Regions from separate parts of the Paenibacillus sp. J31P13 genome, predicted to be linked through region 3. Evidence: riboswitches for the same ligand, from Rfam matches in the RefSeq annotation. Region 3 holds a riboswitch; each other region holds the start of a gene.
What was found. A riboswitch is a leader RNA that binds a small molecule or an ion and turns the genes downstream of it on or off. The one in region 3 is predicted to bind thiamine pyrophosphate.

Region 1 (7,543 bases), on a different contig from region 3:
CGTCTAGGATGTTACAACGTACAAACATAACCTAAATACAGATATTTCTAGCTTACATACTAGTCATTTTCCTTCTTTTTTCACCTCTGTTTCCCATCCATCATAATCTCCATCAAACCTCTCTGACATTTCCACCAAATAGTCTGTTAGCTCATCAACCAAATTAGCATGCAGTTCACTTATTTTTGAAATAACGATAGAATAATTATCATTACCTTTAATTTCATTTATGATTTCAAACTGCTCTTCTAGAATCGCTTGTTTAAATGCCTCTCTATTATCTGCTTCTTTAAAATAGATCCAATGCTCAATGGACCGCTCAACCGTTAAAGGGTCTCCCATATCCTCAATAGACTGGATTAAATTACGATTACTAATATGTTGAAGCTGATACTTGTTGGGAAAGAGATAATCAAAATAAAATTCCCATGGTTCATTTTCATTAATAGAATAAATTCTATATTCATACTGATGCTGAGCTAAGTAATTCTCTGCTAAGTTACGAATATGATCATACTCTTCCTCGGAACTATAGTAATAAACATCTCTCTCACCATCCGTAGTTAGTCTCCCAACATTAATATAGTTATTCCCTAATGAGTCATTAATTAAATCCTCTAGCTCATTAAATAAATCTGCTTCAGCATGAATAGCGAAGCCATTATCGTTGGGATTTTTAATGAATATCTTTAAAGCCAGAGGAAATCTGTAAATACTTTTATTCGTCTCATCAGCTACATTCATATCTAGCACAATTGATGCAATCTTATCTTCAATATATGGAAAATAAACATCCCAATGCTCTGACATATAGAAACCCCGTTTCGTTTTAGATTAAAAAGCTAAATACATCTCTGTCAATTATTTTTTCCAATTCTTACAAACTAGTATATACATACACACTGAAATCTATCAATTTACATATACTGATTGCAAGTTTAATAAAGGAGATGATGCTAGTGTCCAAAAAGGAAAAGTTTAAAAGCTCGGGAAGTCGAAGTGGCGGTTCCAAAAGCTCTGGAAACCGAAGTCAGGGTTGTAAGAGTTCAGGGGATCGAAGCGGCGGTTTCAAAAGCTCTGGAGACCGAAGTCAGGGTTGCAAAAGTTCAGGAGATCGCAGTTGCGGTTGCAAAAACTCTGGAAACCGGAGTCATTGCTGCAAAAGTTCAGGAGATCGAAGCGGCGTTAACCTCATTCTTTCGCAGATTGGAGTAGGCACACCGAATATCAGAATTCATTTTAGCGGCGGATTCCATACTGGAATATTCTTAGGCATTGTTGCCAATAGTGTCGTTATTAATGTGAAGGGTGTCGTCTCTTATATTAAGATTACTACAATTACTGCCGTCGATGTGGGTGTCCGCTGCAGGTTAAAAAGAAAAACCAAATGTAAATGCAAAAAAAAACACTAAATAAGGAAACTGGAGTTCCTGCAACTACGGAATTCCAGTTTTCCAATCCCTTTAATTTTCGATACTCATTTAGGCTTCGAAACAGCCACTGATTGATTTAGTTTCCCCTTTAGTTCCCTATAAAATCACTCTGTTTTATTGATATGAATAGCTTTACTTCTTAAAGCCATGATCCGTAATTGGCTTGTAACACTTAATATAGTGAATATTGGAAATATCAAATCATTCATAGCGTACACATCATCAAATAATGGTTCTATACCAATTATTATAGCCATAGGGATCGAAATTGCTCTTACAACAATCCAAGCTGTAAGTGAATGCCACATGAATATTCTACTCATTTTGGTCTCAACCACCTTTCACGGTTAGCTTGAAACGAAATTAGACATCTTCATTTAAATGAGCTTTCATATACATTTCTAAATCCGGACCTTGTGAATTTGCTAATATGTGATCGACCCAAGCCCCCCTCTCATAATGAAGAACTCGCATCTCCCATACACACATATTAGGGCCGCTAAGCGTAATCTCTTGCATGTCACTAGGAGACTCAAATGGTGATCATTAATAGGTTACATAGAACATTCGGGGAAATCATGAGATAAATTGAAATCATACACTATATATTCTCCAAAAATTGACTATGACCTTTCAATAAAGAAGGCCGCCGATTTAATAATCGGCAGCCTTCTTCCTATATTTGCTCAATAACCTCATCTATTTATAAATAACGCTGCCACCCTTAACAAACTCCTGCGCCTTCTCTAACATACCTGCTTCAAATGTATCCTGTTCCTCTTGCTCCAGAACTCTCGTAGATTGACGGATATCATGTGAAATCCTCATGCTGCAAAACTTCGGTCCGCACATGGAACAGAAATGTGCCGTCTTAGCTCCTTCGGCTGGCAATGTCTCATCATGATATTCGAGTGCCCTCTCCGGGTCCAATGATAAATGAAATTGATCACGCCAGCGAAATTCAAAGCGGGCTTTAGAGAGAGCATTGTCGCGATCTTGCGCACCCTTATGTCCTTTTGCTAAATCTGCTGCATGAGCTGCTATTTTGTAAGTGATAACTCCTACACGTACATCTTCCTTATTCGGTAAACCAAGATGCTCTTTAGGAGTGACATAACATAGCATAGCCGTGCCGAACCAACCAATCATCGCCGCGCCAATGGCAGAAGTAATATGATCATAACCGGGAGCAATATCTGTCGTAAGTGGACCTAATGTATAGAAAGGAGCTTCATTGCACATTTCAAGCTGCTTATCCATATTCTCTTTAATCAAATGCATTGGCACATGTCCCGGTCCTTCGACCATGGTCTGAACATCATGACGCCAAGCGATTGCGGTTAATTCTCCCAATGTCTCTAATTCAGCAAATTGTGCTTCATCATTAGCATCAGCAATGGAACCTGGACGCAGCCCATCACCTAGTGAGAAAGAGACATCATACTTCTTCATGATTTCGCATATTTCTTCAAAATGTGTATATAAAAAGTTCTCTTTATGATGTGCAAGACACCAAGCCGCCATGATGGAGCCGCCTCTTGATACGATGCCTGTCATTCGCTTTGCAGTAAGCGGAATATAGCGAAGCAAAACGCCAGCATGAATGGTGAAATAATCAACCCCTTGTTCGGCTTGCTCGATAAGGGTATCGCGATAAATCTCCCATGTTAAATCTTCTGCTTTACCATTCACTTTTTCTAGTGCTTGATATATGGGTACCGTTCCAATCGGAACAGGAGAATTACGAATGATCCACTCACGCGTTGTGTGAATGTTTTTTCCCGTGGATAAATCCATGATGTTGTCTGCACCCCAGCGTGTCGCCCATCTCATCTTCTCCACCTCTTCCTCTATGGAAGAGGATACCGCGGAATTTCCAATATTGGCGTTGATCTTCACCAAAAAATTCCGTCCGATGATCATCGGCTCACTCTCTGGGTGATTGATATTCGCTGGAATAATGGCACGACCGCGCGCGACCTCATCCCTTACAAATTCCGGTGTTACGTTCTCACGAATGGCAACGTACTCCATTTCCGAAGTAATGATTCCCTTACGTGCATAATGCATTTGAGTGACATTCTTTTCTCCTTTTGCTCGCAGCGGTTTTCGTTGAAGCGCTGGAAATACTTCAGCCGCGGCTTTACCCTGCGCGTTTCCGTTATCTTCAGGCTTTATGGCTCTTCCTTCATAAGCTTCTGCATCTCCGCGTTCCTCGATCCACCTTAAGCGATTGGGCTGCAAGCCTTGACGGATATCCGTATGGGCATCGGTATCCGTATAGGCACCACTTGTGTCATAGACTTGAATCGGTGCATTCTCCTCATCTCCGTGAATGCCCGAGGTTGGACTGAGTGTAATTTCCCGCATGGGCACCAAAATGTCTGGTCGTGAACCCTCTACATATACTTTTTGACTTGCTGGAAAAGCTGATAGATTAATTGGATCCTTCTTCATTTCGCTTGTCATCTCAATTCCTCCTATAGGGTGATTTGATCAAGCGGAGTATGTTCTACTCCATAAAAAAGGCCGCCCCTGAATAAGAGGCGGTCTTAGAGTAGACAAATAGAAATAAAACTCCATTTCCTCCGCTGGCATTATCCAGATCAGGTTTGACGGTCGATAGTTATAACTATCCTCTCAGCCTGGTCCCACCAAGCTCCCGTGACTATATAATTGCTACTCAAGAGTATAACTCAAAAGTAAGAAATATCCAAGTATACTTCATCATTTAAAAGCAATCATGGGAGAAATCCCATTAGTTTTTTTACCTGGTTTGCATTTTCTGTCGTAGTGAGTATTTCTAGAAGTGTAAAGGCTACTGTAAAAGCCGTTGATGGGTTAAATGAAGTAATGATATGGTTATCTATGACGACGGGTTGATCTGGAATGACGTTTGCTCCCATCTCTTCTAATTGAAATTGTCGCTTACGATTATTTAGATTATAGGTCGTCGCGTTTCGCCCCTTTAGAATCCCACTTTTACCAAGCGGCAGCGCCCCTACACAAATGGATGCGATGATTTTCCCTTGTCTATCAAATTCACGGATAAATTGGAGCACATCGGCGCGATAGGCATCTTCGTAAAAACCGGCTTCTTCAAATCCGCCTGGTACGGCTAAAGCATCAAATTGTTCAGCTGTCACCTCTGATAAAACCTTCTCAGGTATTACCGTAAAATTCCAGGTGCATTTCAGTTCCTTTCGTGTTCCAACTGTAACAAGTTCCGTTGATCCATCTCCCTCTGCTTTATTCCATCCGATCACATCTGTAAACACGCTTGCTTCAACGGCTTCAAAACCATTCGGTAGAAGTAAACATACTTTTTTCACATGAATCATCTCCTTTGTATTGAATCATATGATAGAATAACTCATCAGTAAAATTGAAATAACTAATTTATATATTTAGAATTTCTGATAACAATCCCGATACATGGAGGAGATAGAAATCGAAATCCGTCAATTTCAATCATTCAAAGCAGTCGTGGAGTTGAATAGCTTCACAAAGGCAGCTCAAAGTCTCCAGTACTCACAGGCATCTATCACTTCTCATATACAGCAGCTTGAAGATGAGATTGGTGTTCCTTTGTTTGACCGATTAGGCAAGCAAATTCAACTCACCATGGTAGGGCAGGAACTTTATCATTATGTAGTAGAGTTACTGTCCGTCTATTCAAAAATTACACATATTTCTTCTGATGACTCCACAATAAAAGGTGATCTCCGCATAGGTGCATCCGAAACGATGACCGTATACAAACTTGGAGAGGTGTTATCCACGTATAAAATGCAATATCCAGAGGTTACGATATCCCTAATAAATGATAATTGTATGCCTCTGCGTGAACGACTGCATTCAGGTGAGCTAGACATTGCGATAACATTAGAACCACAGGTTAGCGATCCACAACTAATAACTGAAGTCTACTCCGAAGAGCCTTTGGTCTTTGTAGGGGAAAGTAACCATTCGATTAAAACCATAGAAGAGGCAAATGGTGAGTGTATCATTTTTAGTGAGAAAAATTGTTCGTTAAGACGATTCTTTGAAGGATATTTAGTTGAGAAGGGAATTGGGACATCTAATTATTTGGAATTCACAAGTATGGAGGCTATGAAACAGTGTGTTGCAAGCGGATTAGGGATTAGCTTGATGCCAAACATAAGTGTGGAAGCATTGCTGCGAGACAATAAACTGAAAATGATAGCATCTTCTTGTGAAAATCTTATGTTTTATGCCCAAATCTCTTATCATAAAAATAAATGGTTGTCCAAAGCTCATAGGAAGTTCATTGAGATGGTTTTGAGCCATGATTCTAAATAGTCCGATGATCTTTAATAAAAAAAAGAAGCCCCAAAAGGGACTTCTTTACCTAGTCTTTAATTGCTGCTATCATGAGGAAAATAGGACGACGAAGCTCATCGCGCATGCCGTCAATCGATTCCAGCATTTCTTGCGTCGGTTGAGGCTCCGAAACCTTCGTAATTCTAAAGCCTGCTTGAATCAGTCCGTTCATATGAGTAGCAACCGTTCTATGGTATTTAACGACATCATTGTCCAAAAATCTTGCATGCCGCGACCCTTCACTGCTGTAATCATCAACTGGCCAATGCAATCTCTCACCATTCGGTCCGTAGTGCCAGTCTTGTGCAGCAAGCGCAGTGAAAACCGGATGTTCAAATGAGAGAACGAAAGTCCCGCCAGGGGCTAAGCATTCATAAATTTTGTTGCAAATACTATCGAAATCCTCCACGTAGTGGAGTGCAAGCGAGCTTAGCACCACATCAAATTCCCCTGCTGGAAAATCGATGTCTTCGATAGCAAGTCGTTGATACGAAATGTCTGAATCATTGGTCATCGCTCTAGCCCGCTCCAACATATTCTCTGAAAGATCTACGCCCACCACTGACTTAGCTCCCAGTTCACGCGCATATCGGCAATGCCAGCCAAAGCCACAACCAAGATCAAGCACCTTTTTATCGCGCAGCTCAGGAAGCATTGCACGGAGCTCCGTCCATTCCCCAGCAGCATTTAGTCCATCAACCGAACGAGGCATCTGGCTGTAATTTTCAAAAAAACCTAAATCATCATATTTATTTTGTTTCATAAAATGAAAGCCTCCACTATTGAATATTATTGTCTGGTCAAAAAATAATGTTTTGTATTGAGTCTCTAACATTCTTTTTAGATGACTTGAAATTTCTTAAGGGCATATGCTAAGCCATCCTCATTAACGCTTTTCGTCACGAAATCTGCCTTTTCTTTCAAACTATCGCTTGCATTTCCCATGGCAATCCCAATCTTAGCCGCTCGAAGCATCTCTATATCATTTCCACCATCCCCGAAGGCCATTGCTCCTTCCGAACTAATGTTAAAATGTTTTAATACCTTTTTTAATGCTCTCGCTTTGGTGTTGCCTTTTCTCTCAATATTATACGCGTTTGGTATATTACTTCCCCAATGATAAAACTGAAGATCGCTTGACCATTTATTATAATCTTCAATAACACCCTTGTCTAAAAATAAACACATACCCATATATTCCACAACATGCTCAGGGAACAGATTCGGAATCTCATGGCAATCTATATGTTTCAAAATGGGTAGAGCAATCTCTTTCGCTTGTCCGTTTGAGTATGATTCTTCTATGCCGAAACAAGATAAATGATCGCCCTTTACATGGCTTATTTCGACCAAACGATCAGAGTCTTCCTTGGAAATAGGGTCTTTGTAAATTTCTTTTCCATCCAATCTTATGTAAGCACCGCTAAAGTTAATAAAGTTATGAACACCAAGCAATTCCCCTACCGACTTTGCAAAAAAGTATGATCGACCCGTAGCTAATACGACATGAATACCTTTTTCTTGTAATTTCTTGATGCTTTGAATAGCTGATACCGGTACTTTCTCTGTTTCATTATCTACAACGGTTCCGTCAACATCGAAGAAAACAATTTTTATACTCATTAAATTCCCCCGCTATGGTTCCATTCTATCATTAATGCGAATAGACCTGCTTTCTTCTAAGCTTCAATCATAACCGCCTTCTGCTGCTGGCAGTTCCTTATATACCGCTTTTTCCTCAACGATGTTTCGTATAAATTCTCGTA
Region 2 (7,543 bases), on a different contig from region 3:
GAAGTCTATTCCACAATAATATCAGCCGCCTATCAAACGATAGAGGAACTCGAGCTGTTTGCATCAGCACTGCATGCGAATCTGGATAAGAGCAAATGGGATGAGCGTATAACGCTCAGTCGCTGCTGCTTGCTCATGAAACGTGAAGCGTATCAGAAAGCAGGGGCTCTCGATGAGAATGCGGCGATTGCTGGGTTTGAAGGTGAGGATTACGGGCTGAGGCTGAGGTTGGCTGGCTATAGGCATATGCTCTGCGGGGATACGTTCATTCATCATTATGGGAGCGAATCCTTTAAATCTGAGCCGGAGCGGCGCCAGAAAAACAAGGAAGACGGCTTTTTAGAGAAGTGGGGTTTTCATCCCTGTCTTGCATCCCCTATAAGAAACGACTTCCACATAGTTATTCAACGGGAATCATATGAGTATAAGCACGAGAACTGCTCCATTATGGAGATTGGCTGCGGCTGCGGAGCCATGCTATTGAAGATGAAAAAGCAATTTCCTGGTGCAAGGTGGTTTGGTGTTGAGCAGAATCAGCTTGCAGCGAGGGTGGCAGAGTCATCAGGCATGAGCGTTGTGTTCCGTTCCACTGAGCAGGAAAGCTGGCGCTTGCCGGATGAGGGGCTAGACGGCATTATGATACACCATACACATGATTACGGGACACCGCAGGAGATGAAAAAACTTATAAGTCTGCTGAAGCCGAGCGGCTGGTTGATCGGCTGCTTTGCGAATCGTTTTTACTATGAAAATATACGAGAATACTTAGACCCTTCCCATACAAAGGCGCTGCAGCTGGCGAAAATGCAGTATACCCTTAAGCAGCTTGAACAATTGTATACAGAGGCGGGTTTCGTTTATATGAAGCTAACATTAGCAGAGTTGAACACAGAAAATGACCAATTAGGGTATATAGAGAAGCTGGAGCAATTAACCGGCGGTGTGATTTCGAAAGAGGAGCTTAGTGCTTCCTATTGTTTAGCTTTTGGCAAAGTTGCTTCTTCCGCTAAGGAGGAAACAGAATTATTAATATCTTCAGAGCATGGGGAGGAACATATAGAGGGGCATAGGGAGGTTCAAAGCTTACTAGTAGAAAATACTGCTGAAGCTTTAATCACAGAAGTATGAAAATGCCGCTTGAATTGGAAATTTGGTAAGCCAATAGATAGTTAGTGATAATGATTTTCAAAAAAACACTAGCCTTTTGATCGGTTTTTGCTATACAATTAAGTGGTTGACGAAACCGAATATGTTCCGGGGAGCTGGTTAGGCCGGCTGAGAGGGGATTTTCTTTACAATTCCGACCCGTTAAACCTGATCTGGATAATGCCAGCGTAGGGACAGAAGCTCTGTTTTATTAGCATGCAAGATCACACAACGTGATCCCACGTGCTGATTGAAACAGCTGCACAGCCGAATTTATGGCGTCCTCCGGATTGGGAGGACGCTTTTTTTGTTTTATTGTAGTCCATTAACCGGATACTAATGAGGATTCGTCACCTTATACAAATAGAAGCTTTGGAGAGGGGAACAAGGACATCATGAATCAGAGGAACACTGTACGAATGTCGTGGAGAAGTATGACGGCAATGCTAGTGCTTGCATTAACGCTTGCTGGCTGCGGGGCAAACAATAATGCGCCGAAAACAAATGAGCAGGAACAAGGTGGGGCTGACAAGCCACTCGAGAAGGTATCAGTCGTGCTCGACTGGACGCCTAATACGAATCATACCGGACTTTATGTCGCTAGAGATAAAGGTTTTTTCAAGGAGCAAGGCTTGGATGTTGAAATTATTCAACCTGGACAAAGCGGCGCGGATCAAATGGTTGCTTCGGGCAAAGTGGAGTTTGGCGTAAGCTACCAGGAATCCATTACGATGGCTCGCATAGCAGGCGTTCCACTTGTTTCTATCGCAGCGGTTATTCAGCACAATACATCTGGTTTCGCTTCACCGGTTGCAAAGGGCATCGATTCACCGGAGAAGTTCGAAGGCAAAACGTATGGCGGCTGGGGAGCTCCGGTTGAGGAGGCGGTTATTCAATCGCTTATGCAGGAAAAAAATGCGGATGTCAGCAAAGTGAATTTGATTAGCATGGGAGAAAGTGATTTTTTTACGGCAGTTAAGCGAGATATTGATTTTGCTTGGATCTATTATGCGTGGACAGGTGTTGAAGCCGAGCTGCGCGGCGAAAAAATCAATATGGTTTATTTGACCGATTATAGCGACAAACTGGATTACTATACACCCGTGCTTGCGACAAGCGAGAAATTGATTGCAGAGAAACCGGAAATTGTAAAAGCATTCACAGCTGCTGCGGCTAAAGGCTACGAATACAGCATTGAAAATCCAGAGGATGCCGCAGAAATTTTGATCAAGGCTGAGCCTGATCTGAATGCTGAGCTTGTGCGTGCAAGCCAAAAGTGGCTAAGTCCAAAATATACAGACGATGCGCCGCGTTGGGGCGAGCAAAAGCTCAGCGTATGGGAAAATTACGCGAACTGGATGTTTGAGCACAAGCTGCTTGAGAAGGAGCTTGAAGCAGAAAAGGCATTTACGAATGAGTTTTTACCGGAGTAATAGATGTTTGTTGTAAAAGAAGATATTATTGTGAAAAAATAGGGGAAAGAAGGAATTCAAATGGCAAACGCCTTAGTTAGCATTCAAATACTACCAACAACACCGGGCGGAGAAAGTGTTCTTCCTTACGTTGATCGTGCTATCGATATTATTAAAGCAGCTGGCGTTCCTTATCGCGTAGCTCCGCTTGAAACGACAATGGAGGGCGAGCTTAGCCATCTGCTGAGCGTTGTACAATCGATGAGCGAAGCGATGGCAGAGATGGGCTGTCCATCCGTTATTTCGCAAGTGAAAATATACTATAATCCGGCAAAAGGTGCTTCGATGGGCAGACTGCTGGAGAAATATCCTGATGGACAATAGAATTAGCATGTGGTCTAAAGTATGGCCGCCAGCCATTACGCTGGTGCTTGTGCTCGCATGCTGGCAAGCGGCAGTAACATGGGGCGGTATTGATGAATGGATGCTGCCATCACCGCTCTCTATCGTGCAAGAGGCCATTTCCATTTGGCCAAGGCTTATGACACAGACAGGAGCGACCGTGCAGCTTACGCTGCTCGGTTTTGTTGGAGGATCGGCGGTGGGCTTTGTGCTCGCCGCTTTGCTGCATTTTATTCCGGGTGTCCGCAGAGCCATTTACCCATTGATCGTATTAACACAAAGCGTACCCATTATTGCGATTGCGCCTATTTTGACCATGTTTTTCGGATACGGACAACTGCCGAAGGTAATTCTTGTCATGATGGTATGTTTTTTCCCTGTTTCTATTGCCATGCTTAGCGGCTTATCGAATCCAGACGCGCAGCTGCGCAATTATTTACAAATGATCGGTATAAGCAAATGGCAGATGTTCTGGCGATTGGAGCTTCCTCATGCCATCGTTCATTTATTCTCAGGCTTGAAAATCGCTGCCTCTTATAGCGTGCTAAGCGCAATTGTAGCAGAATGGATCGGCTCCAACAAAGGACTTGGCTCCTTTATGATCCTGTCATTCAAAGGATTCATGCCGGACAGAGTATTTGCAGCTGTCGTTATTATTGTCATTTTCAGCTTATCGTTGTTCGGAATCGTCAGCTTGGCAGAACGGCTCATTATTCGCTGGCAACCAGCAAGTGATCGTAACACGAAGTAGGTTTGCAGCGCAAACCAAGCATACGCTTACGAAGTAGGTTTGCATCGCAAACCAAGCACACGCTTACGAAGTAGGTTTGCTCAGCAAACCAAGCACATGCTTACGAAGTAGGTTTGCTCAGCAAACCTTTAGGAGATGAAGACTTGAACAAGAATATAGCTGATATTCGCAGTGAGACGCTGCGGGTGGAGGGAATTCGGAAGCAATTTGGTAAAGGTTCCTCTAGCAAAGAGGTGCTTGGCGGCATCTCGCTTACGGTTGGGGATGGAGAGTTTGTGTCCATAATTGGTCCTTCCGGCAGCGGGAAGACAACGTTGTTTCAGATCATTGGCGGCTTGCAGAAGCCTTCGGAAGGCGAAATCTGGATTAACGGGGAGCAGACAACAGGAGAACGGGGGCATATTTCGTATATGCCACAGCAATCCGCGCTGCTTCCGTGGCTCACCGTAGCAGGGAATATTGAGCTTTCGCTCACGATTTCGGGTGTTGATCGAGCAGAAGCCAAGCTGAAAACGAAGGAATGGCTGGAGCGAATAGGGCTGGATGAATATGCAGCTGCCTACCCGCATGTATTATCAGGCGGTATGCTGCAGCGAGTGTCCTTTCTTCGTGCGCTGCTGGCACCGCAGCGACTGATGCTGCTGGATGAACCATTCGGTGCACTGGATGCTCTAACTAGGCTGCATATGCAGCAATGGCTTATGTCGATTTGGGAGGAAAACCGCAGATCGGTGCTCCTCGTTACACATAGTATTGAAGAGGCGCTGTTTTTGTCTGATCGAATCATTGTGCTCTCAGCGGCGCCAGCTGTCGTATTAAATGAATTCAAAGTTACATTTCAGCGGCCGCGCAGCGAAGCGTTATGGACGGATCCGGCGTTTAATGAACGGAAGCAGCGAATTTACGAGCTGCTGAGGGTCGGTGTGAAGGAGCGAGTCTAACACATGACAAGTAAAATGAACGGGTACATAGATGGGCATATTCATGTTGATTTATATGCTGCGGAGGAGCGGGATGAGCTGCTGAATAGAGCCTTTAGCGAGGGCGTATCAGCCTTGGTAGCTGTCTCGATGCATTTGCAATCTGCTATTGTGAACCGAGAACTCGCGCTTCGCTATGGGAAGCGGGTGCATCCAGCTTACGGCTTTCATCCCGAGCAGAGTATTCCGTCAGAGTCAAAGATAGATGAGCTGTTCACGTGGATTCTCTCGCGCCATGCTGATGGCGAGTCATTCGCAATCGGGGAGGTTGGTTTGCCTTTTTATACGAGAACAGAGTTAGAATCAAAGGGCATATCTTTTGATGAGGCGCCTTATCTGAAACTGCTCGAGAGGTTCGCCGCTTTGGCTGCGGAGACTGATCGTCCGATTGTGCTGCATGCCGTTTATGAGGATGCAGATAAAGCATGTGACATCCTTGCCAAGCATGATGTGCGCAAGGCGCATTTCCACTGGTTCAAAGGCAGTGAGGAGACGATCAAGCGTATGGCCGCAAGCGGCTATATGGTTTCCATCACGCCTGATGTCGTTTATGAGGAAGAGATTCAAAGTCTCGTAAGACAATACCCTTTGGACTTGCTTATGGTAGAGACTGACGGTCCTTGGCCATTCGAAGGTCCCTTTGCGGGAGAAACGACTCGGCCAGCAATGGCTGCTGTTGCAGCGCAGCATATCGCGCGAATAAAAGAGCTGCCCCTTGATCGCGTCATGGAAACCTTGCTAACCAATACGCAAAGATTTTACAGAATAGAATAGAAGAAAGGAGCCGTTTCATGCGATCTATGATCGATCCTATGAAACGGCTCCTATTTTATTGAAATGGTATTCTTTCCTGCCGCTTTGTCCATTGCGACTGAGGTTGTCTCTGCATAAGAAGATAAGGACCGCATGGTTATTCCATATCATTGGGAGGCATCATTCACAAAAGGCGGGAGAAAGGAGTCAAGAGATGGCAGCTTTGACAAGAGATCAATTTTTTGCGACATTGGCGCCAACGGTTATACGTGTAACGCAAGAGGGTTCAAAGCTATTTCCTTCCGTACGACTAGCGCAAAATTTGCTAGAGACCGGCGGGGTTATTCATCCGTGGAACAACTTAGGCGGCATTAAGGTCGGCAGCGGCCAGACAAATGCTTACTGGCAGGGTGAAGCTGTTGTTAAAGGAACATGGGAATATATTGATGGTCGCAATGTAAGTATGAGAGCAGCTTTTCGTGCCTATAAGAGTGTGTATCATTATTATAAGGATGCTGATTTGTTGTTCAATAATGCGCGTTATGAGCGGGTCCGTAAAGCACAGACGCCAGAACAACAAGCGGATGCCCTGCAGGCATCAGGATATGCGACTGATCCGACGTATGCGTCAAAATTAAAATCCATAATAAAACAATATGGATTAGCAAAATACGATGTACTGGCAAACAAGCATGTGCAGCAGCCTGAGAAGCTTAAGGATTCGGAGCCAATTGTTATTCTCTATAACGCTGAGGTCATATCGAGTGGATATCTGCTGAATGGGTTCACTTGGGTTCCAGCAAGAGCTTTGGGTGAGGCATTTGGTGCGAAAATAGATTGGACGGGCACAAACGTAACCGTTAACGGCAAAGAGCTTCCATCCATGAAGTCTGAAGCGACGGGATATGTGCAAATACGTGATCTTGCTGCTGAGCTGGGACTTCACGTAAGCTGGGATTCAGCAGCTAGAGCAGTTTTATTAGAAAAAACTTAGACGATGTGTATATTATTACTGCACAGAGTATCCATTCATTCGGTTGTATATTTCAATAAAAGCGAGCCTTGGAATGACTTCTAGGGCTCGTTTTTACGACCCGGACGGAAACAGGATATTGCTAATCAAACTCTCTCATTGAGAGCGTCCGTACTCGTACTCTCAGATAGGGACTCAATCTGGAGCTTTGGCCAGAGGGCTATCCAATTTTTCTTTCTTAAACGAGCTTCATATTCTTTCATTTTGTCTTCCGACTTCGCGAAAAAGGGCGTTGGCTTAATCCGCAAGTTAAGAACATCGTCAATGCCGCAAGGAGCGGTGAAAACAAGCTGCTGCTTATCATCGAGAGAAAGTCCAAGTGCGGTGGCTGTTTCTGGAAACTTGGACATCGCATCTGTGCAGGAGGAATAAGGCAACGCATTGTCAATGAGATGCATTCTAGCTTCATTTTTGACAGACCAAGGGAGGTTCGGCATCATTCTACTAAGCTGCGCTTCCCACTTCTTTTCTTCAGCCTCATCTAAATTGCTTTCATCGAAATAAATAACATCTATATCCGCAGTAGGCGTCCTCTCGCTGTAGCCATGAAGCACATCCCAGATCTTACCTCTCACAAATCCAGCACACACCCACCAGTCTGGTAAATGCAAAGCTTGGGCTGTTCTCAAAACCGACATCATCCATTCATCCTGCTGTATAAGCTGTATAATATCTTCTCTTTCTTTCATTCTCAAAATTCCCCCCATCTACACGTATAATAACCCTAACCCTCATCTCTGTACATAAAAAAATGACATCCAAACCGCTAGGTGTTTGGATGTCGATTATAGCAATATCATAGGTCTGCTTAAGCTGTAAGTTAGCCTAAAACAGGATAGTTCTGTAATGTAACAGCAGCATCGCTTGTCTTATGAAGCTCAAGGATGATCAGCTCATTTTCTCCTAATTGAAGGAGTGGAGCGGGAAGATAGAGTGTTTGCTGCGGGCCGACTTCCCAGTATCTTCCGAGATTGAAACCGTTAATATATACAACGCCTTTGGTCCAGCCTTGCATGTTGATAAAGGTATCCGCCAGCTCATCTACTTGGAATTTCGCGCGATAGAA
Region 3 (7,543 bases):
TAATCATGAACATTACCTCCGTATGGTTTCCATAATTCCGATGTGTTTAATCGGATTATTTAATATTTTCCATAGTATAGCAATCTCAATCCTAGCGTGTCAATCATAATTATTTTCATAGCTTAGTAGATTCCAGCTAAACACGCAAAAAAGCCCCTCGCTAGCTTATTAAAGGGGCATTATTTGTTGTTTGGTTTTGTTCTTTGCTCTTGTTCTTTGCTCTCTTTACTTTTCACTTTACACTTTTGATTGTCATGTGCTTTTTGCTCGAAAAAACCTAAAACACCATCTCCCTGACCTATCCGCAGCTAGCTAGTATTTTTTTTTGAAACTAACCTAGTTCGATGCAGTGAAAAACATTGATTAGTTTCAGTAATTTAAATTAAATCGAAGTTCAAGAGGATTTCTCTAATCTAAATCCCTTTTAGTTTCAAAAGCTGAAACTATCGCGTATAAGACAAAGTAGAAAAACCCAGTAACATCAAATACTGAAACTATCTTGAAGATCGGAATACATCAGAATACATATTTCATACAACCTATTCAAATCAGCCTCATTTAAACCAAACCAAATCACTTTAAAACTAAATAAAACTCTCCCGATTCACTTAACTCACCAGACCATCCAAACTTTACAGACTCACCCAACTATCCATACTATCCAAACTTTTAGGTGCTCCCAAATCTCCAAACCATATGGACTTATCAGTCTCACTCAACTATCCATACCAGTTAAACTATACAGACTCGCCCAACTATCCTTACTATCCAAACTTTTAGGTGCTCCCAAATCTCCAAACCACGTGGACTTTCAGTCTTACTCAACTACTCATACCATTCAAACTTTACAGACTCACCTTACTATCCAGACTATCCAAATTTTACAGACTCAACCTACTATCCAAACTATCCAGTCTTTCAGGTACTCCCAAATCTCCAAACCACATGGACTTTTTAGTCTCACTCAGCTATCCATACTATTTAAACTTTACAGACTCGCCCAACAATCTAGACTACCCAAACTTTCATGTACTCCCAAATCTCTAAACCACATGGAATTTTCACTCTCACCTAACTCTCCAGATCATCCAAACCTCCCAGACTCTCCAGAGCCTCTTAAGTCAGAGTCTCCCACTTTGCCCACATTTCTTGCGGATTCAGCTCATATATATCGTTTTCCCTAAACATAATCTGGTGCATAATAAACTCTCTGCGTAAGGTAGCGAAATCATCATGGAAGCCTTTGATAAACGTATTGATTTCCTTTTCCGTATATTTCTGTCCCTTCGACAAGTGTGAGGCGATATGCTGAAGCGCAATTAGTTTTTTCTTATGCTGGGCAGGGATATGCTTGAGCTTCCCATCTCCTGTAAAAAAGTTTCTGATGACAGAAGCCTGCAAACGCTCGTGATTCTCATCCATGTTTTCTATTTCTCCTTCTGCGGCGGCATTCCGATAAATAAGCTGTTCGGCAGCGCTCGCGTTGTTTTTAATAAAATAGTGATTCAACGAAAAATAAATAGTGTTCTTTTCCCTGCGCTCATTGATTAAGCTTGCTTCCCTAAGTTTGGTCGCATGATGGGTAATTGTGGCTGGCGTAACAGCCAGCTTCTCAGCCAAAGCTTGACCATTCAGCTCACCGCCTGCCAACATGATCAGCATTTTGATTCTTGTCGCATCCGCCAATGCTTTGTGGTAAGCCACAACCTTTTCTAATTGCATCGAAACAACTCCTACTGGATCTTTGATTTACCGATGATCATTTTAAATGGATGAGTATTATTTTGATTTTACGACCATCAACAATTTTAACACTCATCTAATTAGATGCTTGATTAATTAGATATTAATCGAAGAAGTGTCAACTGTCAAACCTATTTATTTTGAACAAAAAAAAGCTCAAACAGTATTCCTGCTTGAGCTTTCCGAGAACTCCTTATCCTGTCTAACCCACACTTCCGAACAGCCCTTCTTGACCATAATCTATTTACTGATTCTCAGCATCCACGATGCTTTTTCCCCTTAATCCCTATACTGATTCTCATCATCCACAATGCCATCCTTTAATCCATATACTGATTCTCATCATCCGCAATGCCATTTCCCATTAATCCGTATACTGATTCTCATCATCCGCGATGCTTTGAATGTCTTCTGAGCTTATGCTTATGTACGTGTAACCCTCTGCCTGCTGCTTCTTCAACGCTTTTTCTTTAAAAAACTTCGGACTGCCCTCACCCGCATCTTCATCGTATACAAGCAGAATACCATCAGTCTTGCGAAATAAAAGTTCGTCCCGCGCCGTAAACTGCCATATGCCGTCATAAGGCTGATTGCTGACTGAGGCGTAATAATCGACACCCTTTAGCACCTCCGCATAAAATTCCTTCTTATCGTCCTTCCATTTTTCATCAGGATTCGCATACGCCGAAATAATAGAGAGCCTTAGCTGCGGATAGATTTCTTTTAAGGCAATCACAACCTCGCACGCCCATAAATCAACGCCATATTGCCCTGGGGTTATGACCCACTCCAGTCCATCCTCAATAAGTGGAACCAGCTTTCCAGCCAAAGCCTTCTTAATATAAATGATGCCCTCATGCTTCTGGTTAAAAATATTAAGCTCATGCGCACGGTAGCCGGTAACGAGTAAATTTTTCATTTATTCAACGCCTTTTCGGATAATTATGGTTTACATCTCTCCAGTGTATGCTATAGTATAAAAAATACAAAATTGAATATTGATCTATTTATTTCACTAGGGGAGCCAAACGGCTGAGACGAAGCGATTGCTTCGGACCCTTGGAACCTGATCTGGATTATACCAGCGGAGGGAAGTGGAGCAGAGGCTTTCAATCTTATACATACGCGCTGCGTTGTTTAATTTGGGACCCGCTCGTTTCCTTTTGGAAATGGGTGGGTCTTTATTTGTTTAGGGGTGTTGTCTATTTCTTCTATGGTTTCGCTTCACCAAGTAAGCTTTTCCTTCCCTTCAGCTTCTAAGTCGCCTCTCTTCAGCGACATTTCTTTGGAAGTACAGAAGGGAGAATTCGTCTCTATTATCGGAGCAAGCGGCTCGGGAAAAAGCACCCTGTTCAAGATGATAGCAGGTCTACTTGAGCCAATCAGCGGACAAATCCAGCTTTACGGAAAACCTACCGCGAAGCGGTTAGGGAAAGTAGCTTACATGCCGCAAAAGGATTTGCTGCTCCCTTGGAGGACTATTCTCGGCAATTGCTCCCTCCCACTGGAGCTAGCCAAGCAAAAGGGCAGCTCTCTTGCCGGCATTGCGCAAATACGTGAACAGCTAGAGCGCTTTGGTCTAGGCGATTATGCGGATGCTTACCCCGATGAACTGTCCGGCGGCATGAAGCAGCGTGCCGCTTTCCTGCGCACAATCGTAACGGGTCAAGAGCTCCTCCTCCTTGATGAACCATTCGGGGCGCTTGATGCTATGACCAAACGTGACATGCAGAGATGGCTGCTATCGCTTTGGGGTGAACTCAATAAAACCGTCCTCTTCATTACACATGATCTTGAAGAGGCTATTCTACTGAGTGATCGTATATATGTTCTTCCGAGTGACAGCAAACAGGCTTTACAGGAAATCAAGGTCAACCTGCCGAGGCCGAGACATTACGAAATGAATTTTGAGGCTGAATTGATCATGCTTCGGCAAGATTTGGAGAGAAGACTGCATGCGCAAACTGCCCTTTAGAAAATGGCTTGACGACTATGGTCTCTTCCTTCTTCTGTTTCTGTTCATCCTGATTTCTTGGGAAGGAATCGTGCGCCTAGGCTGGGTACCTGCCTTTATCATTCCCGCTCCCTCTGCTGCTGCTAATGCATTAATCCAGGATAGCCATCTATTACTGGGCAAACATTTAGTTGCTACATTGCGAGAAGTTGCGCTTGGCTTCCTGCTGTCTGTTAGCGTAGGCGTTGCTCTTGCTGTTGCCATGCATTCCTTCCGCACGCTCGAAAAAGCACTTTATCCCTTCATTGTCATCAGTCAAACCGTTCCGCTTATCGCCTTGTCGCCCATCTTCATCATGTGGTTTGGTTATACCATATGGAGCAAGGTCGCCGTTGTATTCCTGACTGCTTTCTTCCCAATTGTCGTCAGCACCTATGACGGGCTTCGCAAAACGGATAAGGAGTACAGCGAGCTGCTGCAGACGATGGGAGCGACGAACTGGGACATTTTTCGCAAAATAAAAATCCCGATGTGTCTGCCTTCTTTCTTCTCCGGCCTTAAGCTGTCCATCGTTTATTGCGTCGTTGGTGCGGCGATTGGCGAATGGCTGGGTGGTAATGAGGGGCTCGGGTATTACACTCGGCGCATGTCGAGTAATTTAAACACCGACTCCATGTTCGCAGCAGTCCTTGTATTGTCACTGCTAGGCATTCTTTTATTTGCAGCTATTATGCTTTTGGAGAACATTACATTGAAGAAAAGAGGAACAAAGAAATGATAGAAATAATTGTACATAAACATTTAAAATCCAAACGGGTGCTGTCCCTTATACTCGTCTGCATTATAGCGATCGTGATGAGCGGCTGCGGCGGCACGAACAATAGCGCCAATCAAGAACCGACAGCTTCTCCCGCTCCTGATACCGAGCAGCCGCTCCAAAAAGTTAGCATCATGCTGGATTGGTATCCCAACGCCGTTCATTCCTTCTTGTACGCGGCTCAGAAGAATGAATATTTTAAAAAGCAAGGCTTGGAAGTAGATATTCAGATGCCAGCTGATACGAATGATGCTTTGAAGCTTGTGGCTGCCGGCAAAGTCGATCTAGCACTAAGCTACCAGCCACAGGTATTAATGGCACGTGGAGAAGACATACCGGTTAAATCCATTGCAGCAATCGTTCGCCATCCGCTTAACCATTTGATGGTACCAGAAGGCGGCAGCGTTAAATCTCCTAAAGATCTGGTCGGCAAAAAAGTAGGCTTCTCATCCATCCCTCTATACGAAGCGATGATGCGTACAATGACAGCGCATGACGGCGGCGACTCCCAAAAGGTCGAGATGATTGATGTAGGCTTCTCCTTCATTCCTGCCATTTCAACCAATAAAGTAGATGCCATTATCGGCGGCTTTATCAATCATGAGCAATTGCTGCTTGCCAAGGAAGGACATCCGATGACGGCAATCAATCCTACCGACTTTGGTGTACCCGATTATTATGAGCTGGTACTCGTTGCTAGTGATCAAGGCTTGAAGGATAAACAGGACTTGTTCAAAAAGTTCATGGCTGCTGTTATCGAGGGTCAGCATTTCGTAGAGCAAAATTCAGAACAAGCGCTTGCGATATTGTTCCAGCATGAGGATCAAACCTCGCCGCTTGATCAAGAAATCGAAACGAAAAGCTTAGATATTCTCATCCCGCTGATGGATGCTGGGGATCAAGATTTCGGCTTTCAGGATGCTCTATCCTGGGACAAAGTGAGGGTATGGTTAGTCGATAATGAGCTGCTGCCCCCTAAAATTAAAGCTGAGGATGCATTTTTCAATCTGTAATTTTCACTCATTATGATGCGATAGAGGAGAGAATTCGATGAAGGTATACAAAGTTTTAACGATAGCCGGATCGGACAGCGGTGGCGGTGCAGGTATTCAAGCAGATTTGAAAACCTTTCAGGAATTAGGGGCATACGGTATGACCGTTATTACAGCCGTTACTGCACAAAACACGCTCGGCGTACAGGGTGTGTATCCGATGGACAGCTCTGCTATTAGCAAGCAGCTTGATTCCATTGGAGAGGATCTGACGCCGGATGCTGTAAAAACAGGAATGCTGTTTAGCAGCGAGATCATTCGTATTACAGCCGACAAATTCAAGCAATATAACTGGCGCAACCTTGTCATCGATCCGGTCATGGTCGCCAAAGGCGGCTCCTCTCTGCTCCAGCAGGAAGCCATTCAGTCGCTGGTTGAGCATTTAGTTCCGCTTGCGCTCGTCACAACGCCCAACATTCCTGAGGCAGAGCTGCTAACGAGAATGGCTATCCGCAGCATGAGCGATCGAGAAGAAGCAGCTAGACGCTTGATCGGGATGGGCTCACGTTACGTCGTTATAAAAGGCGGCCATGATACTGAAAGTGATCGAATTATTGATCTTGTATACGATGGAGACAGCTTCGTCTATATGGAGAGTAATCGAATTGATACTCGTCATACACATGGAACGGGCTGTACCTATTCCGCTGCGGTTGCTGCTGAACTGGCAATGGGCAAAACCGTTGCCGAAGCTGTTCAAACTGCCAAAAGCTTTATCCAAGCTGCCATAGAGGACCAGCTTGGATTAGGCTGCGGTCACGGACCCACAAACCACTTTGCTTATGGTCGAAGACTGCGGGGGCTATGCCCTATCACGAGCCAGTGAAGTGGGTTCATTCGAGAGCTGGGAGCTTCTCCAATATTTCTTTGATACGCTCTTATGTATGAGGGACTGCTGTACTTATTGACTACTTGGTTGCAACAGCTCATCCACCCGATTCATCTCAGGATGAGCAGGAGCAGTCGCTTCATCCTGATCCTCAGAAGTCTCCTCTAGGAATCGGTCCAAACATCATATTCAATGCTTGCTTCTTCAGCTAGCACTTTGTTCATCTTCGTTTGTTCTAGGGATAAAAAAAAGCCGCAGCTATGCTGCGGCTTCAAAGGAATATCTATTTTTGTCCTCTACTGCTTTATCCTCCCACTTGCTGTTCTTTATTCGCTTTTCGATTCGGAATGCGGTCAAAGATACGCGCACTATGCTTGGATAAAAATTTAATAGTTGGCTGATCAACATATCGATTCATGAGATGAGCCAACCCAAATATAACGATTAGTGAAACGAGTACGGTTATTATTAAATTGAGTCCATATGATAAATAAGGGGAAAACTTCAAGAACATAAAGCTGGAAAGCGTACAAATAACAGTGAAATGAACCAGATAGAGCGAGAATGAGATTTTACCTAAAAACGCGAACGGCTTGCTCGCAAAAAGTGCCTGCATCAAGCTGGAATTGAGTACAGCCGTCATAATGAAGAAAGCTCCTATTACGTGGTAGAAAATAAAAAATGAAAACGTTGGCTGGTTCCATACGAGTGGTTCATAAATCGTACCAACCCAGTTCACATACGGAAATGAGCCTACATACAATCCGACAACCATCAGTATCACATTAATCCACGGTCGCTTAATGAATTCTAATCGGTTCTTTTCACTGCTGTTGTGCAAATCGCTCAGCAGCAAGCCTAGAATGAAAGCCAAATAATACGAATCCAAATAATAATACATGAGTATGGGGTAAATGATAAACCGAATTTTGAATTTTCCCAGCAGCAGCAGGAATGCGAAAATTAAAAATGAACCAAAAAGCTCATATGTCATCGTCCACAACACCGGATTGAACTTAGAACCATACGTAAAAAAATTATGGTACAAGCCTTCTTTCAGCAGAGTCCACACGCTAGGCATAAAGGCGTAAGGGTCTTGCATGGACGATTTTGTTACTGCGCTAACTTCCCCAAACCAGCCCACGCCT
Region 4 (7,543 bases), on a different contig from region 3:
CCGGCGACGTCTTCGTAACGGATTTCTCTGATGTGTCTTCTTTTGGCAATATTGCTTCCTCCAAGCTGGATGATATCTTTGAGACCTGGCTTGACCATACGCTAGCACAAAGTGTCAATTGCCACTGTCCAGCAGCGTCATGCTGTGGTCCGAACCTTCTTGTGAAGGATATGTATTACAAATCTGTTGATTTCCATCAACGCAGCGCGATATTAGATTAGAGTATGAGTAGATGGAAGGCTGTATTTGAAAAGACCAAATTGTAAGGTTTATGAACACCACTTCTTGCATATAGCATAATAGAAGGGGGGAAAGCTTTCTGTCCATTAAGACGCTTGTATTTATTGCTCTTGGATTATTGCTGATATACCTACTATTTACTGTAGGAGCTCCCTTCTTGCTTGCTTTGGTCATAGCTATATTTTTGGAGCCGCTTAACGGTTTGTTAATGAACAGGTTTCGAATGAATAGACTGCTGGCTGCCACCATCTCTAGTACACTTTTTTCGATCATATTAATTGGCTTGATTGCTTTGCTTGGTGTCAAGGTCATTGCGGAGCTTATCGCTTTTTTCAAAAGAGTGCCCAACTATTTTGAGAATGCGAATAGCATGATTGATGATCTTATTAATCAAGCACAATCCCTCTATCAAAATTTCCCTCCCGATACCGCAGAAACAATAGAAACCTGGCTGATGGAGCTGACGAGGGCCATTACTAATTTAGTAGGGAATTTATCCAACTCGGTGCTTGCATTCGCGTCCAGCATCCCTGGCATGTTTATTTTTTTTATCGTTTTTTTAGTTGCAGTATATATGATGAGTTACAGCCTGAATACGATGAAGACGACGGTATTATCCCTGTTTGACGAGAAATCGCAGCCGCAGGTTAGCGAAGTGCTGGTCAACTTGAGAAAATCAATATTCGGTTTCTTGCGATCACAATTCATATTAAGTGCCCTTACATATATTCTTTCATTAGTCGGTTTGCTTATTTTGGATGTAAAATACCCACTTGCCATCGCTTTACTCATTATTATCGTCGATATTATGCCGATCCTTGGAACGGGGTCTGTGCTTGTGCCTTGGGGCACCTATCTCATGCTTACCGGGGATGTCTTCACCGGTTTAGGACTAATCGTGCTATTTCTTATCATTACAGTATTTCGGCGTATCGTGGAACCAAAAATTCTTGGAGATGCCGTAGGCATCGGTTCATTGTCAGCGCTCATAAGCTTGTATGTTGGCTTCAAGCTTGTCGGAGTGGTTGGTGTTTTTATCGGACCGTTAGTTGTGATTATCTATATGGCTGCTCGCAAGGCAGGATTATTCCAATTGAAAATCAAGCTTTAAGAACGAACGTATTGCCGTGTCAAACCATTTGGACGGAGCGTATGATACTGCAAATAGCAGATCATATAGGAGGCTTTCGTATAAATGGCATCTATTAAAGTTGCGATTGTTACCCCGGGTTCCTTTCCTATTCCATCACCAGGAAGCAGCTCTGTTGAGAGGGTTGTAGAGAAATTCGCTCCACTGTTAAAGCCATATGCGGAACCTCGAATTTTCGGAAGATTAAGCAATCGGCTGCCTCGTAGAGGTAAGTTTAAAGGTATTGTTTGTGAAAGGTTCTCTGCGGCCAACAAGCAGAAGTATATTCATGCGGTCTCACATGCAGTCCGACGTTTTGTACCAAATGTCATAGATGTCGAGAATCGTCCGCAATTTGTTCCCATTATCAAAGGAATAAACCCAGGCAAACCTGTCTGGCTTTATTTGCATTCCTCTACGTTTATTAGCCCGGCGCATATTTCTCCTGCTAAACTGCGTGCTTGTTTGAGCGCGGCTGATAAAATCATCGTAAACAGCCAATTTTTGAAGCAACTCGTCATATCCAAAGTGCCTAAGATCGCTGCAAAGCTGCATGTCATTTATCCTGGTGTCGATACGGTGCGCTTTCCTTCACAATACTCACCTAAGGGTGCAGCTGAAAGGAATAGACTCCGAAAGAAAAGAGGAATGACCGGCAAAAAAGTTGTGCTGTTCATGGGAAGACTTATTCCGCTCAAAGGCGTGCACCATTTGCTTAACATCGTTCCAGAGCTAGCAAGAAAACATCCCGATCTTTTAGTCGTCATTGTAGGGAGTCCATTCTATGGGTCGCATCGCAAAACTGCATATGCGCGCAAGTTGGAGCGGTTAGGAAAAAAGAGCGCGGGTCATGTTCGTTTTGTTCCTTACGTACCCCATTCTGAGGTGCCCAGCTGGATGCTCGTTGCCGATATCGCCGTCGTCCCGTCAGGTCAACGAGAAGCATTTGGTCTTGTCAATGTAGAGGCAATGTCATGTGGAGTCCCTGTTGTTGCTACTCGTGCAGGAGGCATGAAAGAAATTATACGAAATGGCGTAACGGGTTATCTGGTTAGTCCGACTGCTGTTGAAGCGGGGTTGAAGGAGAAATTACAGCTGCTATTGAGTGATAAGAAGCTGCGGCAGAAGCAAGGCCGCCGCAGCCGTGAGCGAGTGAATCAGACATTTACATGGCGTCATACGGCAAATCGTTGGAAAAAACTGATGAAGGAAAGCGGAATAAAGTAAACATGATTTGTAGTGGTTATGGGAAATACAGGGTTGACAGCAATCTTTCTTTGACTGTATAGTCAAACAAGGATATCCACTAGGGGCGCCGTTACGGCTGAGATAAAGCGAATGCTTTGGTCCCTTTGAACCTGATCTGGGTTATGCCAGCGTAGGAAAGTGGGATTGTGCGTTCATGCAAAGCGCGAGTGCGACTCTGTCTGAGAGCTGAAGTATCAGCTTGAATAGGACGAATGACAGAGCAGCCCTTCCTCCGGTATTTCTACTTTCGGAAGGGAACTCGTAACTGACGACACATTTCAACCGCTCCTTCGCCGGAGCGGTTTTTTTTTGTTGGATAGGACACATTTCATCTTGTCAGAGATGATTGGTGAAACCGATCTTCGCCCGGCGATAACCGTTCATGCAGTCTGTTACAGGTATGCATGACAGCGGTGCTTCAAACTTTCTTAGTGCTTGTATAGACCTCTAGGAGGAATTCTTATTATTCCGTTTGGGAGGTTTTTTTGTTTTGGGAATCAGAAATAATCGGCTTTCACAAAGGTGTAGCTTTTGCTTGAGAGCAGCAAGGAGTATGATTCATGCATGATGAGGGAGATTCGATATGGTCGGATCGTTATTCGAGACAAGTTAGATTCTCTAAGATAGGCCAGAGGGGACAACTAAAGCTTGCTGACTCTTGCGTGCTTATTGTCGGCGTTGGTGCGCTTGGCACAGCTCTTGCGGAGCATATGGTTCGAGCTGGTGTAGGAGAGGTTAGGCTGGTAGATCGTGATTACGTGGAGCCTAGTAATTTGCAAAGGCAAACATTGTTCGATGAAGCCGATGCGTTAGCCATCCTTCCAAAGGCTGTAGCAGCAGCTAATAAGCTTCAAAAAATAAATAGGGAAGTTCATATTACTCCATATGTAGTGGATGTGAATAAAGGAAATGCGGAAGATCTTTCCGCTGGCGTACATGTTGTCCTTGATGGGACTGATAACGCAGCGACAAGATTTGTCATGAGTGACAGTTGCTTTGAGCATAGAATTCCATTTATTTATGGCGGTGTTGCAGGTGCTCAAGGTATGAATGCAACACTCATACCTGGTCAAACGGCTTGTTTGCGTTGCTTGATCGGTGTGAAGGAGTCAGAGGGCGAAGTTGATACATGCGATACGGTTGGTGTACTTGCTCCAGCAGTTTCCTTTATAGCTTCCTTGCAAGCGGCAGAAGCGATCAAGCTGCTTACCGGAAATGAAGCAGCAATGCGTCAAACTTGGCTAAGTGTTGATCTATGGTCATTCAAGCTGAGGGAATCAAAGCTGCCGCCGGGTAGGGAGGATTGTCCCGTCTGCGGCAAGCTGAACGATGAAGGGGCCAATGACGGATGGGTAGAGACAGGAACAGAGACCGGCCCTTATTTTGATTCACAAGACGAAGAAATAAGTTCAGCGGTGCTTTGCGGCAGGGATACCGTACAGGTGAGTCTTGGCGGAAAACTTAGCCTAGTGAGTGTTGAAGCGTATCTAAAAGAGATGAATATTTCATTAACCGTAAATCGTTATCTCGTGCGTGCCATGCTTCCCAATGATTTGCGGCTTGTTATTTTTGGGGATGGACGAGTGCTCGTACAAGGTACGACTGATTCAGATGAGGCGGTTGCGATTTGTAGACATTACTTACTTGGTTTGTTGGAGTAATAAGACTGAAATCGATTTTAGAAAGAGGGGATGAGAACGAATGAGCAAAAAAAATTGGCTGGACTTTCAATTGTACGTCATAACCGCTGAGGCCAATCATCCGGGGAGACCCATGATTGAAGTAATGGAGCAGGCGCTGGTCGGAGGGGCGCAAATTTTACAGCTTCGAAATAAAACAGGTACAAGAGCAGAGGTGCTGGAACAAGCTAAAGCATTGCGGGTTTTAACTAGAAAATACAACGTACCCTTCATCATTAACGATTATCCGGATATCGTTCTGGAGTCGGGTGCAGATGGCGTTCATTTAGGGCAAGATGATATGTCCATTGCAGAGGCAAGGCGGATGTTAGGACCTGATCGAATTATTGGCATCTCAACACATCATGTGAAGCAAGCTTTGGATGCAGAACAAAACGGTGCTGATTATATCGGTGTAGGACCTGTTTTTCCAACGGATACGAAGCCGGGGCGAGCTGCTGTTACCACAAGCTATGTTACAGAGGCAGCAAGGGCAGTATCCATACCGTTTGTGGCGATAGGCGGCATTACGGAAGAGAATGTGAATGAGGTACTTGCTGCTGGAGCGACGCGAATATGCGCTGTATCTGCAATTGTGGGCAGCTCAGATCCAGCAGGCGTCTGTCGTTCATTACTGGAAAGCATCCACTTCGCTGGGGCCGTGCATGGACGAGAGCAGAGGCGATTGATGGTGAACGGAATCGAAGAGCAAACGGCTGCGAAGACCGTCGAGGAGCTGGTTATAGCTCTAGGACAACATAATAAAAAGCTCATTATCGAGCTGGACGGCGTAATTGTGCAACGCGCATTATGGGCGGATACAAAGCTTCATAGCGGCTCTGTTGTAGAGCTTATACATTTTGTAGGAGGGGGCTGAAGAGGATGGTTACAAGTTGGAACGAGGATCCTTTCGTAATAGGAGGTCATACACTTTCATCTCGCTTCTTATTTGGAACGGGACGATTTCCTAGTCCGGCTGTCCTGCAGCAAGCTCTCGAGGCATCTGGCTCCGAGGTCATTACGTTCGCGGTACGGCGTGTTAATCTGGAGAGTGTTGAGGATGATTCCGTGCTGCAGCATATTGAAGGAAAATCGATTATATATTTACCCAATACATCAGGCGCAAGAACGGCAGAGGAAGCCGTTCGAATTGCGAGACTCGCTCGTGCGGCTGGTCTAGGCGAGTGGATCAAGGTTGAAATTAGCGGTGATCCGCGTACGCTGCTTCCTGATCCCATTGAGACGCTGCGCGCAACGGAACAGCTTGCCAAAGAAGGATTTATTGTATTGCCATATACCTCAGACGATCCGATGCTATGCCGTAAGCTGGAGGAAGCGGGAGCAGCAGCCGTAATGCCGGGCGGATCGCCCATCGGAACTGGATTAGGCTTGTTAAATCCGTATAATTTGGGACTTATTGCAGAGCAATCAAAGGTGCCTGTGATCATTGATGCCGGCATTGGCTCACCAAAGGATGCAGCGGAGGCGATGGAGCTTGGAGCGGCTGGTATTCTAGCAAATACGCCGATCGCGAAAGCACAGGACCCCGTGCGAATGGCGCGCGCGTTCCGTTTAGCGATTGAAGCGGGACGTTTAGCGAGACTTGCAGGTCGTATTCCTAAGAAGCGCTACGCTTCGGCAAGCAGTGATTGGGCAGGCTCCCTCTATGAAACAGCATCAGTCAGCTTTAAAGGAGAGGAATCGTAATGCCGCAATCGGTTATCGTGCTGGGCGGAGGCATTATTGGACTATCGAGTGCCTTTGAAGCAGCGTGTAGAGGTATGGAAGTTACGCTAATCGAGCCTGGCAAGCTAGGCGGGCAAGCATCTGGAGCAGCAGCAGGTATGCTTGCTCCTTTCTCCGAAAATACAGAGCAGCCGGATGATTTTTTCCAACTTTGTCTCAGCAGCCTAAGAAGCTACCCGGGATGGATAGAGAGAGTAGAAGAGCTATCCGGAGTATCTACAGAGTGGATGAAAAGCGGCAGCATCAATGTATTCATGCATGAGGCGGATGAGTTGCCTATTCTATCGCGTTTGCAATGGCAAAATGAATGGGGAGCGGACGGGGAGTTGATTGATGGGAATCAACTCCGCAAGCTGGAGCCAATGCTTGCGAAATCTGCTTTTTCCGGTGTATTTATGCCGCATGAAAGTCATGTATATGCACCTAAGCTCGTTGAGGCGCTGGAAGCAGCATGTCGAAGGCTGGGCGTGAAATTACTGGATCAGGCAGGGGAAATCGAGGAGGCAGTTGTTCATTCCAGCGGCGGTGTATCTGTCCGTGCCCGTGCTGTGGAGAATATCGTCCATGCGGATAGGCTCGTTGTGAGCGCAGGTGCTTGGACCAGCTCCTATGAGAATTGGTTTGGTCTCTCTATTCCGATTCATCCTATTAGAGGACAGATATGCGCTTTTCAGCGTGAAAAGAATGAAGTACATCATATGATCTTCTCAAGCCAAGCCTATTGGGTGGGCAAGGGAAATAACAGGCTTGTTTGCGGAGCATCTGAGGATGTAGCCGGCTTTGATACAAGGGTAACTGACCGCGGCATAGGACGTTTAATTCGAAGCAGTAACCGTTTGTTTCCCTATTTAGAAAAGAAAGAGACAGTGCATCGCTGGGCGGGCTTACGTCCTGCTACGAGAGATGGCCTTCCGCTTCTAGGCATGCTGAACGCTAATCCGTCGGTTATAATGGCGGCTGGGCATTATCGCAATGGCATTTTATTAAGTCCAATTACGGCTTCTATTGTTGCTGATTTGTTGGAAGGGAAAGCGAATCAGAATAAAATTTCTGCATTTGCACCTAATCGTTTTTCGGCTGGTGGATGAATGTATTCATAATAGCATTGAAAAAAATAAAAAAATCTGCTATATTGAAAACGATAATCGTTATCAATGAAGTGGATTTATTTTTTTACATAAGTACGGAATAGCAATTTAATTACTACGGAAAATATGTTTATAGGATTATACTTATAAACCCAAGTTTACATAAGGAAAGGTAGTTAGAGGATGGCTTCTAGTTCTAGTGCGAAAGAATTGAAGGGCGCAAAACTGCGCACGCGGCCGATTACGGCTACTATTATTTTGATTGGCGGATGTGCTGCATTACTATTTTCCTTAGCCCTATCTATTTCTGTAGGGGCTGCGAACATTAGTTTATCTACGGTTTGGGAATCTGTTTTCCATTTTAATCCGAACCTGACACATCATCAAATTATTAAAGAGCTGCGTATGCCGCG

Region 1: it holds a riboswitch for thiamine pyrophosphate, as region 3 does, so the genes downstream of both, thiC (phosphomethylpyrimidine synthase ThiC) here and AC0YOD_RS06375 (ABC transporter ATP-binding protein) in region 3, are expected to answer to the same signal.
Region 2: it holds a riboswitch for thiamine pyrophosphate, as region 3 does, so the genes downstream of both, AC0YOD_RS02735 (ABC transporter substrate-binding protein) here and AC0YOD_RS06375 (ABC transporter ATP-binding protein) in region 3, are expected to answer to the same signal.
Region 4: it holds a riboswitch for thiamine pyrophosphate, as region 3 does, so the genes downstream of both, AC0YOD_RS26260 (ThiF family adenylyltransferase) here and AC0YOD_RS06375 (ABC transporter ATP-binding protein) in region 3, are expected to answer to the same signal.

Annotation. Positions count from the first base shown of each region.
Region 1 is NZ_JBWDNR010000001.1:308,009-315,551, reverse strand. It holds gene AC0YOD_RS01235 (DUF695 domain-containing protein) at 64-810, opposite strand; gene AC0YOD_RS01230 (hypothetical protein) at 1,000-1,215, shown strand; gene thiC (phosphomethylpyrimidine synthase ThiC) at 2,133-3,902, opposite strand; TPP riboswitch at 4,000-4,109, opposite strand; gene AC0YOD_RS01220 (DJ-1/PfpI family protein) at 4,175-4,765, opposite strand; gene AC0YOD_RS01215 (LysR family transcriptional regulator) at 4,869-5,756, shown strand; gene AC0YOD_RS01210 (class I SAM-dependent methyltransferase) at 5,806-6,540, opposite strand; gene AC0YOD_RS01205 (Cof-type HAD-IIB family hydrolase) at 6,618-7,400, opposite strand; gene AC0YOD_RS01200 (hypothetical protein) at 7,464-7,543, opposite strand, start outside.
Region 2 is NZ_JBWDNR010000001.1:646,116-653,658, forward strand. It holds gene AC0YOD_RS02730 (glycosyltransferase) at 1-1,128, shown strand, start outside; TPP riboswitch at 1,246-1,358, shown strand; gene AC0YOD_RS02735 (ABC transporter substrate-binding protein) at 1,581-2,579, shown strand; gene AC0YOD_RS02740 (thiamine-binding protein) at 2,640-2,942, shown strand; gene AC0YOD_RS02745 (ABC transporter permease) at 2,932-3,711, shown strand; gene AC0YOD_RS02750 (ABC transporter ATP-binding protein) at 3,855-4,652, shown strand; gene AC0YOD_RS02755 (TatD family hydrolase) at 4,656-5,465, shown strand; gene AC0YOD_RS02760 (glucosaminidase domain-containing protein) at 5,659-6,438, shown strand; gene AC0YOD_RS02765 (nucleotidyltransferase family protein) at 6,564-7,172, opposite strand; gene AC0YOD_RS02770 (glycoside hydrolase family 35 protein) at 7,298-7,543, opposite strand, start outside.
Region 3 is NZ_JBWDNR010000002.1:71,823-79,365, reverse strand. It holds gene AC0YOD_RS06390 (hypothetical protein) at 1-7, opposite strand, end outside; gene AC0YOD_RS06385 (DUF2087 domain-containing protein) at 1,117-1,722, opposite strand; gene AC0YOD_RS06380 (SLOG family protein) at 2,108-2,662, opposite strand; TPP riboswitch at 2,751-2,853, shown strand; gene AC0YOD_RS06375 (ABC transporter ATP-binding protein) at 2,942-3,718, shown strand; gene AC0YOD_RS06370 (ABC transporter permease) at 3,699-4,475, shown strand; gene AC0YOD_RS06365 (ABC transporter substrate-binding protein) at 4,472-5,527, shown strand; gene thiD (bifunctional hydroxymethylpyrimidine kinase/phosphomethylpyrimidine kinase) at 5,565-6,392, shown strand; gene AC0YOD_RS06355 (acyltransferase family protein) at 6,700-7,543, opposite strand, start outside.
Region 4 is NZ_JBWDNR010000014.1:6,193-13,735, reverse strand. It holds gene yfkAB (radical SAM/CxCxxxxC motif protein YfkAB) at 1-221, shown strand, start outside; gene ytvI (sporulation integral membrane protein YtvI) at 320-1,351, shown strand; gene AC0YOD_RS26265 (glycosyltransferase family 4 protein) at 1,436-2,596, shown strand; TPP riboswitch at 2,668-2,771, shown strand; gene AC0YOD_RS26260 (ThiF family adenylyltransferase) at 3,178-4,278, shown strand; gene thiE (thiamine phosphate synthase) at 4,319-5,173, shown strand; gene AC0YOD_RS26250 (thiazole synthase) at 5,179-6,003, shown strand; gene thiO (glycine oxidase ThiO) at 6,003-7,130, shown strand; gene AC0YOD_RS26240 (FecCD family ABC transporter permease) at 7,314-7,543, shown strand, end outside.